2 regions of the Mailhella sp. genome follow, and region 2 is predicted to be linked to the other one. Evidence: riboswitches for the same ligand, from Rfam matches in the RefSeq annotation. Region 2 holds a riboswitch; the other holds the start of a gene.
What was found. A riboswitch is a leader RNA that binds a small molecule or an ion and turns the genes downstream of it on or off. The one in region 2 is predicted to bind FMN.
Positions count from the first base shown of each region.

Region 1 (5,071 bases), on a different contig from region 2:
CACGGACCCACCTGCGGTGGCCGACTCCTGTCCGACAAATGTCGGACAGTCGTGAGTAAGGAAGAGATTTCCAGATTTTTTGGGACCATCAAGGTCTGTAAATGCAACCGCAAGGCCGTCTCTCAACGCACTGGGGCCCCGGGCGACATCAGGAGCCCGGCCGACGGGCATAAGTAGGCGGGATTCACTCCCGCCGTTAAACGCAATGCCCGTCGTGCAAGTGATGCAGTCCGTACAGTGTGTCTTGGGCAAACGGGCAGTTGCGGGTACTCGGGAAAAGAAAAAGGTCGGGCATAAGTAGGCGGGATTCACTCCCGCCGTTAAACGCAATGCCCGTCGTGCAAGTGATGTAGTCCGTACAGTGTGTCTTGGGCAAACGGGCAGTTGCGGGTACTCGGGAAAAGAAAAAGGTCGGGCATAAGTAGCCGGAATTCACTTCCGGCGTTAAACGCAATGCCCGTCGTGCAAGTGATGCAGTCCGTACAGTGTGTCTTGGGCAAACGGGCGACGGCGGGCACTCGGGCTCTCATGGCAGGCTGTCTGCAAAAAAAAAGGCCGCGCAGCCTTGCTCCGATGCGGAGCCCGGCTCGGGCCTTTCGTGTTTCGCCAGGCGCGGAAAAGTTTTCCTGCCGACGCGATTTTCAGTTTTTGCGCTGTTTGAGCGCGGAGAATTTGACCGACATCCCTTGATCCTGCCGACCGGCGAAGCCGGGAGGCAGAAACAAGGGGGTGCGGGGGAAATTATTTCCCCCGCATGCCTTTTCTGTCTTTTCTGCCTTTCCTCTTTACGGTTTGACGGCGCGGGTGGCGAGGAAGCAGGGGCAGAATCTGTCGAGGAGGCGTTCGCCGCCGAAGGAATCCTCATAGAATCCGTTGATGACGAAGCCTGCGGCGATTTGACCCTGAATCTGATCGGAGAGGGAGTGACCGAATTCCACGGCGTCGCCCTTGCGTTCGAGGTCGTCCTTGCTGAGGTAGTCGAGGTCGGAGTAGGGCAGGGGATACTTGACCTGCAAAATGCCCTGTTCTTCGAGTTTTTCGTCGAACATGTAGAACACGGGGTTCATGAATCCGCTCATGAGCACGCCGCCCTTTTTGAGCACGCGGAAGGCCTCGTTCCACACCGGCTGGATGTGCGGAATGAATACGTTGGACACCGGATGCACGATGATGTCGAAGTATTCGTTGTCGAACATGGAGAGGTTGGTCATGCTGGAGAGCACGGTGTGCAGGTTGAGATTCTCCTTGCGGGCCACGGAACGGTCCTGTTCGAGCTGCGCTTCGGAGATGTCGAGCACGGTGACGTCGGCCCCTGCGGCGGCGAGCACGGGGCCCTGCTGACCGCCTCCCGAAGCCAGGCACAGGATGCGTTTATCCTTCACGGGCGGGAACCATGCGCCGGGAACGGGCTTCTGGGCGGTGAGCATGATGCACCAGTTGCCGTTTCTGGCGTTGTGTATGACTTCGGAATCGACGGGAACGGTCCAGGGATTTTTCTGACGGACCTTTTCTTCCCAGTTTTTGCTGTTCAAGGCAATGATGTCCATAGTGTCTCCTTTTGAGCATGGGCCTCGACGCAGGGGATCGGCGTTTCGGCGGATGCGGCATCCGACCTGCCGCGCCGTGAGAACGGGCAGGCGGAGCGCTGTGCGGCGATCGCAGAGAAACGCGACGGGCGTGTTTCGTGAGAGCTTCCGTCACGCGCCCGAGCTGCGGCAAAGCGGGTTGCGGCGTGGTGAGCTCGGCGCAACGATCACGCAGCGGGGCGAGCCCACGTGGGGCGAGTCGCGGAAGCTCAAGGCTTGCGTGGGAGCGCGGTCTTGAGCGTCGGCGACTGTCGCGGCGTGCGCGGCGGCCGCAGGGGCGCGGCAGAAAGCGGAATCCTGCGAAGGGGAATCGGCGAGAATGTCGGGGGAATCAGTCCTCCTTTTTTTTCTTGCCGAAGTGGAGGATGTGTCCCATTTTTTCCTGTTTGGTGCGCATGTAGTGCTCGTTGATGTCGCACAGACCGATTTCAATGGGAACGCGTTCCGTAATTTCGATGCCGTAACCTTCGAGGCCCACGATCTTGCGGGGATTGTTGGTCATGAGGCGCAGGCGGCTGATGCCGAGGTCGCGGAGAATCTGGGCTCCGGCGCCGTAGTCGCGAAGATCTGGGGCGAATCCGAGCTTGATGTTGGCTTCCACGGTGTCGTAGCCCTGTTCCTGGAGAGCGTAGGCGCGAATTTTGTTGGCAAGGCCGATGCCGCGGCCTTCCTGACGCATGTACAGCAGGGCTCCGCGGCCTTCCTTTTCTATCTGCATGAGGGCGGCGGCGAGCTGATTGCCGCAGTCGCAGCGCAGGGAACCGAAGGCGTCGCCGGTGAGGCATTCGCTGTGAACGCGCACGAGCACGGGCGAGGGATCCACGCGTTCATCGACGTCGCCCTTGACGAGGGCGATGTGGGTATCGGAGGAGGCGTCGCTTTCGTAGGCGATGATGCGGAAAGTGCCGTACTTGGTGGGCATTTTGGCTTCGGCCACGCGGCGGACGGCGAGTTTGCCGTGGCGCATGTGATAGCGGATGATGTCGCGAATGGCGGCGATGTGCAGACCGTGGGTTTCGGCGAAGGCTTCGAGATCGTCCATGCGGGCGACGGAGCCGTCTTCCTTGAGGATTTCGCAGATGACGGCGGCCGGACGCAGACCGGCGAAGGCTGCGAGATCGGAACCGGCTTCGGCGATGCCCACGCGGGTGAGGACGCCGCCGCGACGGGCGCGCAGGGGAAAGACGTGACCGGGGGTGACGATGTCGTCGGGGCCGGCGTTTTCGGCGACGGCGGCAAGAATGGTGGTGGCGCGGTCGGCGGCGGAGATGCCGGTGGTGACGCCTTCCCGGGCCTCGATGGACACGGTGAACGCGGGAGTGTGCCCGGCGTTGCTGGAGGGCATGAGGGGCAGATTGAGCTTATCCGCCATGTCGGGGGAGAGGGCGAGACAGACGAGGCCGCAGGCGTGACGCGCCATGAAGTTGATGGCGTCGGGATTGACGAGCTGGGCGGCCATGACCAGATGACCGCTGCATTCGCGATCGTCGTCGTCCACGACAACGATCATCCGCCCGTTGCGGATGTCGTCCACAGCCTGTTCGATGGAGCAAAGAGAAGAAAGCTGACGCATGACAAACTCCCTGGAGATGTCCACATCAGGGCCGCAGAAGGCGCTAGGAGAGAGGAGAGGCTTCAGAATACTGAGGCGAGGAATCCATTCTCTTTCTTCCGGACTGTTACCGTCGGCCCCGGATTTGCACCGGATCTGCGCTTTTTCCCTTGAAAACGCGCCCGCGGGCTTCCCCGCGGAATAGGGGGATCACCGCCGGTGGGGACTTTCACCCCGCCCTGAGAGTTCTTGTATGTTTTAATGTCCTGGCGGCTGGTGTCAAGGGGAGAAGGCGAAAGTTTCCGCGTTTTTGGCGGGTTGCGGGCAGGGGAGGATGCTTTTTCGGGGGAAACACTGGCCGGGGCGAAGGGGGAATGCGGGCGTTTCTGCGGGAGAGCCGGGCGGGGGAATGTGCGTGCGGCGCAGGGAAGGGCGGGGCCCCGGAAACCGGGGCGCGGAGAGGAAAAGAGAAAGCGCGGCAACGCTCCGGCGGCTGGCCCGTATTTTGTCCAGTCCGTTTCCCCCGCAGTCGCGCCTGCCCTTGGAACGTGGCCGGAAAATCTTTGACGCGTACCTGTTGCGTAGGCCCAGGCCTGCCTCACGTCGGCATGCCCTGCCCCAGGCCGCGCGGCAAGCCCCGGAGCAGAAAAATGCTTGCCAGAACGGGAAAAAAGGGATATATAGTCCTACCAACATAAAGTCCGGTTGAGTCACCCGCCGGCGTTTTCCCGAACGCCTCAGGCGTGCTGCGGCCAAGATTGCGGAACGGCGTTTTGCCGAATTCCGCAGAACGCCGGATTCGCAGTGGGAAATCTCTCCTTTATTGGGGAGTTTAGATAAAGGGCAGTTGAGCTGCCTCTTCTAAAAGAAGCCCGGAAGCTAGCGCCGGGCTTCTTCTCTATTGGAAAGCCGGATGCCCCTGCCCGCGCAGTTCCAAGGCAGGGCGCTCCCGCAGTTTTGCCCGGAACCCCGGTATTTTCCCTCAAACCGTCATGCCCGCCGCCCCTTCCGCGCCGTTCGGCCTGCACCTCTCGCCGAACCCCGAAAGGCCCGCGTTCCCATAAAATCATGCGCCGTTCTCCGTGCCGCGCTCGATATAGATAAGGAGGCTTTATGGTTCCCATTTTTTCCGCTACGCCGTCCGAACTGGGTGAATCTTCCGCGCTGGCCGAACTCCAGCTCCTCCCCGATCAGGAACTCATGAGCCTCTGGGAACAGACCCAGTTCGCCGTCGCCGCCCTCGAAGGCGCAGGCGGCAGCGCAAAAACCGCCCATACCTACGAGTTCGCCGTGCTCATGGAAATGCAAAGACGACTCGTCTCCCGCCCCTCCAGTGAACTCTTCGGCTCCGCTCCCTCCGATGCCCTCCCTGACCCCGCCCCCCAGACCTCCCCTAAGCTCATGGTCGTCAAAGCCTGAGAAAAAAGCAGGAAAGGCAGAAAGAGAGGAAAAGCAGGAAAGGCAGAAAGGCAGGAAAGGCATGCGGGGGAAATAATTCCCCCCCGCGCCCCCCTGGTTCTGCCTCCCGGCTTCGCCGGTTCGGCAGGCAGGCGCTGGCGGGAAAGCAGGGCGAGTTGCCGAATCCTGACGGCGCTTGGAAAAGCTGAGACTGCATGGCTCGGGAGTGCTTGGCTGGCTCCGTTCTGGCTGCGGACTCAGTGCAGGTGTGTCCTTACGGACCCACCTGCGGTGGCCGACTCCTGTCCGGCCTGTGCCGGACAGTCGTGTCAAAGGAAAGGATTTCCGGATTTTTTGGGGGAAACTCCGAGTTCAGGGCCGCAAAAGTAAACCGGAAGGCGTTCTCTCAACGCTCTGGGGCCCGCGGGCGACGGCAGGCAAGTAGCCGGAATTCACTCCCGCCGTTAAACGCAATGCCCGTCGTGCAAGCCAAGCAGTCCGCACAGCGTGTCTTGCGCAAACGGGCCTGCGTGTT
Region 1 covers NZ_DBMAHT010000127.1:161-5,231, forward strand. Annotated here, with positions in the region: gene ACZM96_RS09230 (class I SAM-dependent methyltransferase) at 786-1,547, opposite strand; gene ribA (GTP cyclohydrolase II) at 1,918-3,159, opposite strand; FMN riboswitch at 3,242-3,389, opposite strand; gene ACZM96_RS09240 (hypothetical protein) at 4,252-4,557, shown strand.
Region 1: another riboswitch for FMN. It lies ahead of ribA (GTP cyclohydrolase II); the one in region 2 lies ahead of ribB (3,4-dihydroxy-2-butanone-4-phosphate synthase).

Region 2 (5,847 bases):
TGAGGGGAACCGCGATGAGCACGATGGTGACGTTGTGCGTGAACTGCGTCATGATGTTGATGAAGATCATGAAGCCGGCAAGGAATATGAGAATGTTGCCGTCGCCCACGAAGCTGCTGAGAATGTCGGTGAGCACTCTGCTCAGACCTGCGCCGTCGCTGCTCAGTGCCGCGGAAACGGGCATGGAGGCGGCCAGCATCCAGATGACGTTCCAGTTGATGCCGGAAGCGCAGTCGTGAAAGTCGAACACGGGTTCGCCGTCCACGCGCAGGAAGGAGAGCACGCCGAGAATGACCACCATGGCCACCACCATGTTGAACTTGCCGAAGAAATTTGCCGCGGCGGAACCGGCGGGCAGAATGTTGGGCAGGAACATGACGAGGAGGAACACGACAAGGGCGGTGGCGGCGACGCGCTGCTTGTTGTCTATGTGTATCTGCGAGCTGATGCGGTCGAGGTATTCCGGCGTGAGATGGGAAAGACGGGCGATGTCCGGGCGGAAAATGAAGCGCACGATGAGCGTGTAGAGCAGCAGCGTGGCGATGCACACCGGCATGGCGATGGCGATGAGGGTGATGTTGTTGATGACGGCAGCGCCGCCGGACACGTCGGAAAGGGCGCTGATGCCCATGAGGTTCTGTCCGGCCCAGGGCTTGCAGGCAAAGGAGAGCACGCCGGCCATGTACACGCCTGCGAGCAGGTAGGCGGGATAGTCGTCGCCCTGCTTCATGTCGATGTCGTGGAACATGGAATAGAGAATGCCCGCGATGAGGAAGGCCGCGGGAACGCCGTCCACGAGAAAGCCGATGATGAGCGTGCCCGTGAGCACGCTGGCCGTGAAGATCCACGGATGACCGGCGAACACGCGGCGGCTCAGGCACCACTTGGCCATGACGTTGTTGATGCCGCTCTTGTCGCAGTAGGCGGTGAAGGCCAGCACGAACATGGTGAACAGCACGGCGGGGCTGCTGAAGGCGCTGCCGATGATCTTGCCGGGCTCGGCGTACCCGGTGAAGCCGAGCGCCACGAGACAGATCATGCTGGGCCAGGCGAAGCCTATGAAGGTCCATCCGTAGAGCATGCCGAGGAAGACGCCGAGAATGTTCATGCCCATGGGGGTAATGCCGACGGGCGGCAGAAATCCGATGCCGAAGGTGAGAAGAAAGAAAATGACGATATGCAGGATATGCCTGCTGTCAACGGCGGAAGGCTGTGTCATGGCGTTTCTCCTGAAAGTTGTCTGACGGGAGCTTGCGGCTCCTTTCACCATACCGTCATACAGAATGCGGACTATTGTGTATAATTTCTTTTTTTTATAAGCTGGTTATAAATTTTTTTATAGCACATTTCGTCGGAGTCTCATGCGTCTCGAGCAGCTTCAATATTTTGTTCAGGTAGTAGAATCGCACTCGTTCAACAAGGCGTCGCAGAAGCTCAACATCACGCAGCCTGCGCTCACCAATGCCCTCCGGGCGCTGGAAGAGGAACTCGGCGTGCAGCTTCTGGTGCGCAGTCACCGGGGCTGCGTTCCCACGGCGTGGGGAGTGCGCATTTACGAAGACTGCAAGAGTCTGCTTGCCGAACTTTCGGCGAAGATGGCTTCCTGGAAAAGGCTCAACGCCGGCAGCAGCGAGCCGGTGCTTGTTCCCGTGGTGGCCATTCCCTCGGCCTGCAACTATCTGACGGAGCATGTCTTCTCCCAGATGAAGCCGGAATTTCCGCTGGTGGACATCGTGCTTCACGAAGCCACGGTGTACGATTTGTACTCCTTTCTCAAGCAGGGCAAGGCGCATGTGGGGGTGACGGCCTTTTCGGAAGGCGAGGCCGAAAAGCTGGTGGCGCAGTACAGGGACATAGGTTTTCGCAGCGAGAGCCTCATGGAGGATGAATACTACATGTTCCTTTCCAGCAGCCATCCGCTGGCGGGAAAGGAGAGTCTCACGGTGGAGGACTGCGCCTCGCTGACCCTGGCCACCTATTCCAATCAGATGCTGAAACGCAATCAGCTTTTTCAGAAGAAGATATACGACGTCGTGGGCATCAAACGCTACGCCTACGTCAACAGCCGTGAAAACATCATGCAGATGGTGGCGCAGAACAAGGCCGCGGGATGTTTTCTGCACAAGATGTCGGCCTACAGCTGGTACGTCACCAACGGACTCATCCGCGCCGTTCCCGTGGAGGGTTTGCATCTCATGCCGTCGCGCCATTATCTGATAAGCCTTGAGGATGAGGCGCTCAGCCCGGAGGAGCGGCAGGTGGCGGACTTCATCCGCCGGCGTTACGGCGATCAGCCTTGACGGATCAACGGCCTCGGGCCATAGTGATATTTTGCAGAAAAGTGTTTCGGCCGTTGCGCAAGAGGTGGGAATATGGAGCACACGGAAGTCGGCGTCATCATTCTGACGTACAATGACTGGAAAAATACGCTGGAATGTCTTGCCTGCGTGCATGCCCAGAGCGGATTGCCCCGTCGCATCGTGGTGTGCGACAACGGCTCCGACAACGAGGTGGCCGACCGCATTCTTGAGGAATGGAGCGCTCTCGCCGCCCGGGACGGGCTGCCCGAGCCGGTGGAGGCGTACGGCGCCGACACGTCGGCCGCGCCGCTGGTGCTGCTTCGCCGGGAAGAGCCGGAGAGCATAGGCGGAGCCATGAATGCGGGCATGCGCTTTCTTCTTTACGACAGGGACTGCCATGCCTTCTGGCTGCTGCGCAACGACGCGCGTCCGGAATCGTTTGCGCTGGCGGCGCTGTTGCGGCATCTGGAAGAGGACGGGCTCAGTCAGCCCATCGGCATGGTGGGCTCCACGCAGCTCGTCAAGGATTCGGACGTGCTGGAATGCGCGGCCGGCGGACGCTGGAGCCGCTGGACCGGCGATCAGATTCCGCTGGACAAGGGGCTGGAGCGGCACGGTCTTTCCGACAGAAAGGAGATTGCGGACCGTCTGGACTACGTTTCCGACGCGTCCTGCCTCATCACCCGGGCCATGGCGGAGGACATCGGACTTTTCGACGAGCGTTTCAGCGGATTTTACGAGGACGTGGAATACGGGATTCGGGCCAGAAAGGCGGGATACGCGCTGAACTGGGCTCCGGGCGCGCTGGTGCGGCGCATGGACTGTTCCACTGCGGGCCTGACGCCCTTTCTGAGCGTGACCGACGATCCGGAGCTTGCGCCTCGCGACGACATGAATTTCATACGCGCGCGTTTTTATCTTCTGCGGCGGGCGCATCCGTTTGCGCTGCCGTTCATGCTTCTGGCGCTGCCGTTTTCGTGGCGCACTTTTCGTTCCCGCCGGGGCCGTTTCTTCATGGTCATGCGTGCGGCGCTGGATGGCGCGGCAGGGCGCATGCGTCAGGAAGGCTGACCTGTGCTCAGAAGCGATGACGCATCTTGACGAACAAAAAAAGCCCCCGTCCGAACACGGACGGGGGCTTTTTGTCGGCGGAAACTTAGTTCTTGCCTTCCATTTCCATGCGGTACTGCGCCACGTCGTCAACGGTGGCGAGAGGCATGTTGTGGGCGCGGGCGAAGTCGGCCACTTCGGGCAGGCGGGCCATGGTGCCGTTTTCGAGCGTGAGTTCGCACAGCACGCCCGCAGGCGCGAGACCGGCCATGCGGCACAGATCCACGGTCACTTCGGTGTGTCCGCGGCGCTCCAGAACGCCGTTGGGCTTGGCGCGCAGGGGGAACACGTGGCCGGGGCGGTTCAGATCTTCGGGCTTGGCGTCGGGAGCGATGGCGGCCTTGATAGTGGTGACGCGGTCGGCGGCGGAAACGCCGGTGGTGACGCCCTTTGCGGCTTCGATGGTCACGGTGAAGGCCGTGTGGTTCTTGTTGGTGTTGTTCTGCACCATGGGAGGCAGATCAAGGGCGTTGGCCTTTTCGTCGGTGAGGCAGAGGCAGACGATGCCGCTGCATTCGCGGATGAGCAGGGCCATCTGCGCGGGCGTGAGCGTTTCGGCGGCGTAGATGAGGTCGCCTTCGTTTTCGCGGTCTTCGTCATCGACGATGAGCACGCCGTTGCCGCTCTTGAGCGAGGCGATGGCGCGTTCGACGCGTTCACGGGGAGTTCCGAAGGATTCAAGGATGGAAAGCTGACGCATGACAAACTCCTTTTGGAGAATATCCGGCATCAGGGCGGCATAAGGCGCTGGGAGAGAGGAGAGGGGGTGCCTCCGCGCGGAGGCCTGGGATCCATTCTCTTTCGTCCGGACTGTTACCGTCGGCTCCGGATTTGCACCGGATCTGCGCATCTTCCCATGAAGATTTGCCCGCGGGCTTCCGGCCGAGGCCGGATCACCGCCGGTGGGGACTTTCACCCCGCCCTGAGAAATATGGGCTTATTTTTAATGCGTTTCCGCATGCTGTCAAGAGCCGTCTCGTTTTTTTGTGCGTTCCGGGAAGAGAAGGGGAGGGCGCGTCGGCGCGCGGGGCGGATGCGGCGTTGACAGAGCCGCCCAAGCCTGCGAGAATGCCTGCTTGCCCGTGTTCCGGCCCCTTCCGACGGGCAAGGATTTTTATCATTCAGCGCCGCTATCGGCAGGAGCAATACAGTGATGACCATTGACGAACAGGTGAAGATCATACGTCGCGGCATTGTGGACCTTGTGAGCGAAGAGGATCTTCGCAAGAAACTGGCCCGTGACAAGCCTTTGAACATCAAGGTCGGCTTCGACCCCACCGCGCCCGACCTGCACCTCGGGCATACCGTGGTCATCCACAAGATGCGTCAGTTCCAGGAACTCGGCCACAACGTCACCTTCCTCATCGGCGATTTCACCGGCCGCATCGGCGATCCGTCCGGCAAGTCCAAGACGCGTCCTCCGCTCACGGAAGAGGAAGTGAAAAAGAACGCCGAAACCTACAAGGAACAGGTGTTCAAGATTCTCGATCCTGAAAAGACGACCGTGGCCTTCAACTCCGAATGGGGCGACAAGCTCACTCCCGCCGATTTTCTGCGCCTCATGTCCAACTGCACCGTGGCCCGCATGATGGAGCGCGACGACTTTGCCAAGCGCTACCGCGAAAACACGCCCATCGCCATTCATGAATTCATGTATCCTCTGCTGCAGGCCTACGACTCCGTCATGCTGCGCACCGACGTGGAAATGGGCGGCACCGATCAGATCTTCAACCTTCTCATGGGCCGCACCCTTCAGGGCCACTACGGCCTGGAAGCCCAGTGCGCGCTTACTCTGCCTCTGCTGGTGGGCCTGGACGGCGAACGCAAGATGTCCAAGTCCTACGGCAACTACATAGGCGTCATGGAAGCGCCCGCCGATCAGTTCGGCAAGGCCATGTCCATTTCCGACGACCTCATGTGGAACTGGTACGAGCTCATTTCCGTGAAGTCGCTGGAAGAAATCGCCGACATGAAGGCCCGCGTGCAGGCCGGCACGCTGCATCCCAAGCTGGTGAAGGAAGAGCTCGCCATGGAAATCGTGGCCCGCTACCACGGCGAGGAAGCGGCCCGCGCCGCCCGTGAAGGCTTCAACAACGTGTTCGGCAAGGGCGGCATTCCTGAAGACGCCATTACCTGGAGCGTCAATTCCGCCGAAGACGACTGCTCGCCCGTGGCCATTCTGGCCGCCACCGGCCTGGTGCCTTCCCGCGGCGAGGCCAAGCGCAAGATTGCCGCCGGCTCTCTCAAGGTGAACGGCGAAAAGCTGACCGACGGCCTGACCGCGCTGCCTGCCGGCGAATATACGCTCAAGTACGGCAAGAAGGGCTTTGTCGTGCTGACGGTGAAGTAGTCCATGATTGATCGCAAACCGGAACCTTTCGGCCGCTGCGCCGACGATCGCTGCCCCGGTCGCTGCCCGTACCGCGACCCGGAACTC
Region 2 covers NZ_DBMAHT010000029.1:9,782-15,628, reverse strand. Annotated here, with positions in the region: gene ACZM96_RS04720 (SLC13 family permease) at 1-1,219, opposite strand, end outside; gene ACZM96_RS04715 (LysR family transcriptional regulator) at 1,362-2,300, shown strand; gene ACZM96_RS04710 (glycosyltransferase family 2 protein) at 2,373-3,371, shown strand; gene ribB (3,4-dihydroxy-2-butanone-4-phosphate synthase) at 3,457-4,110, opposite strand; FMN riboswitch at 4,200-4,344, opposite strand; gene tyrS (tyrosine--tRNA ligase) at 4,561-5,760, shown strand; gene ACZM96_RS04695 (hypothetical protein) at 5,764-5,847, shown strand, end outside.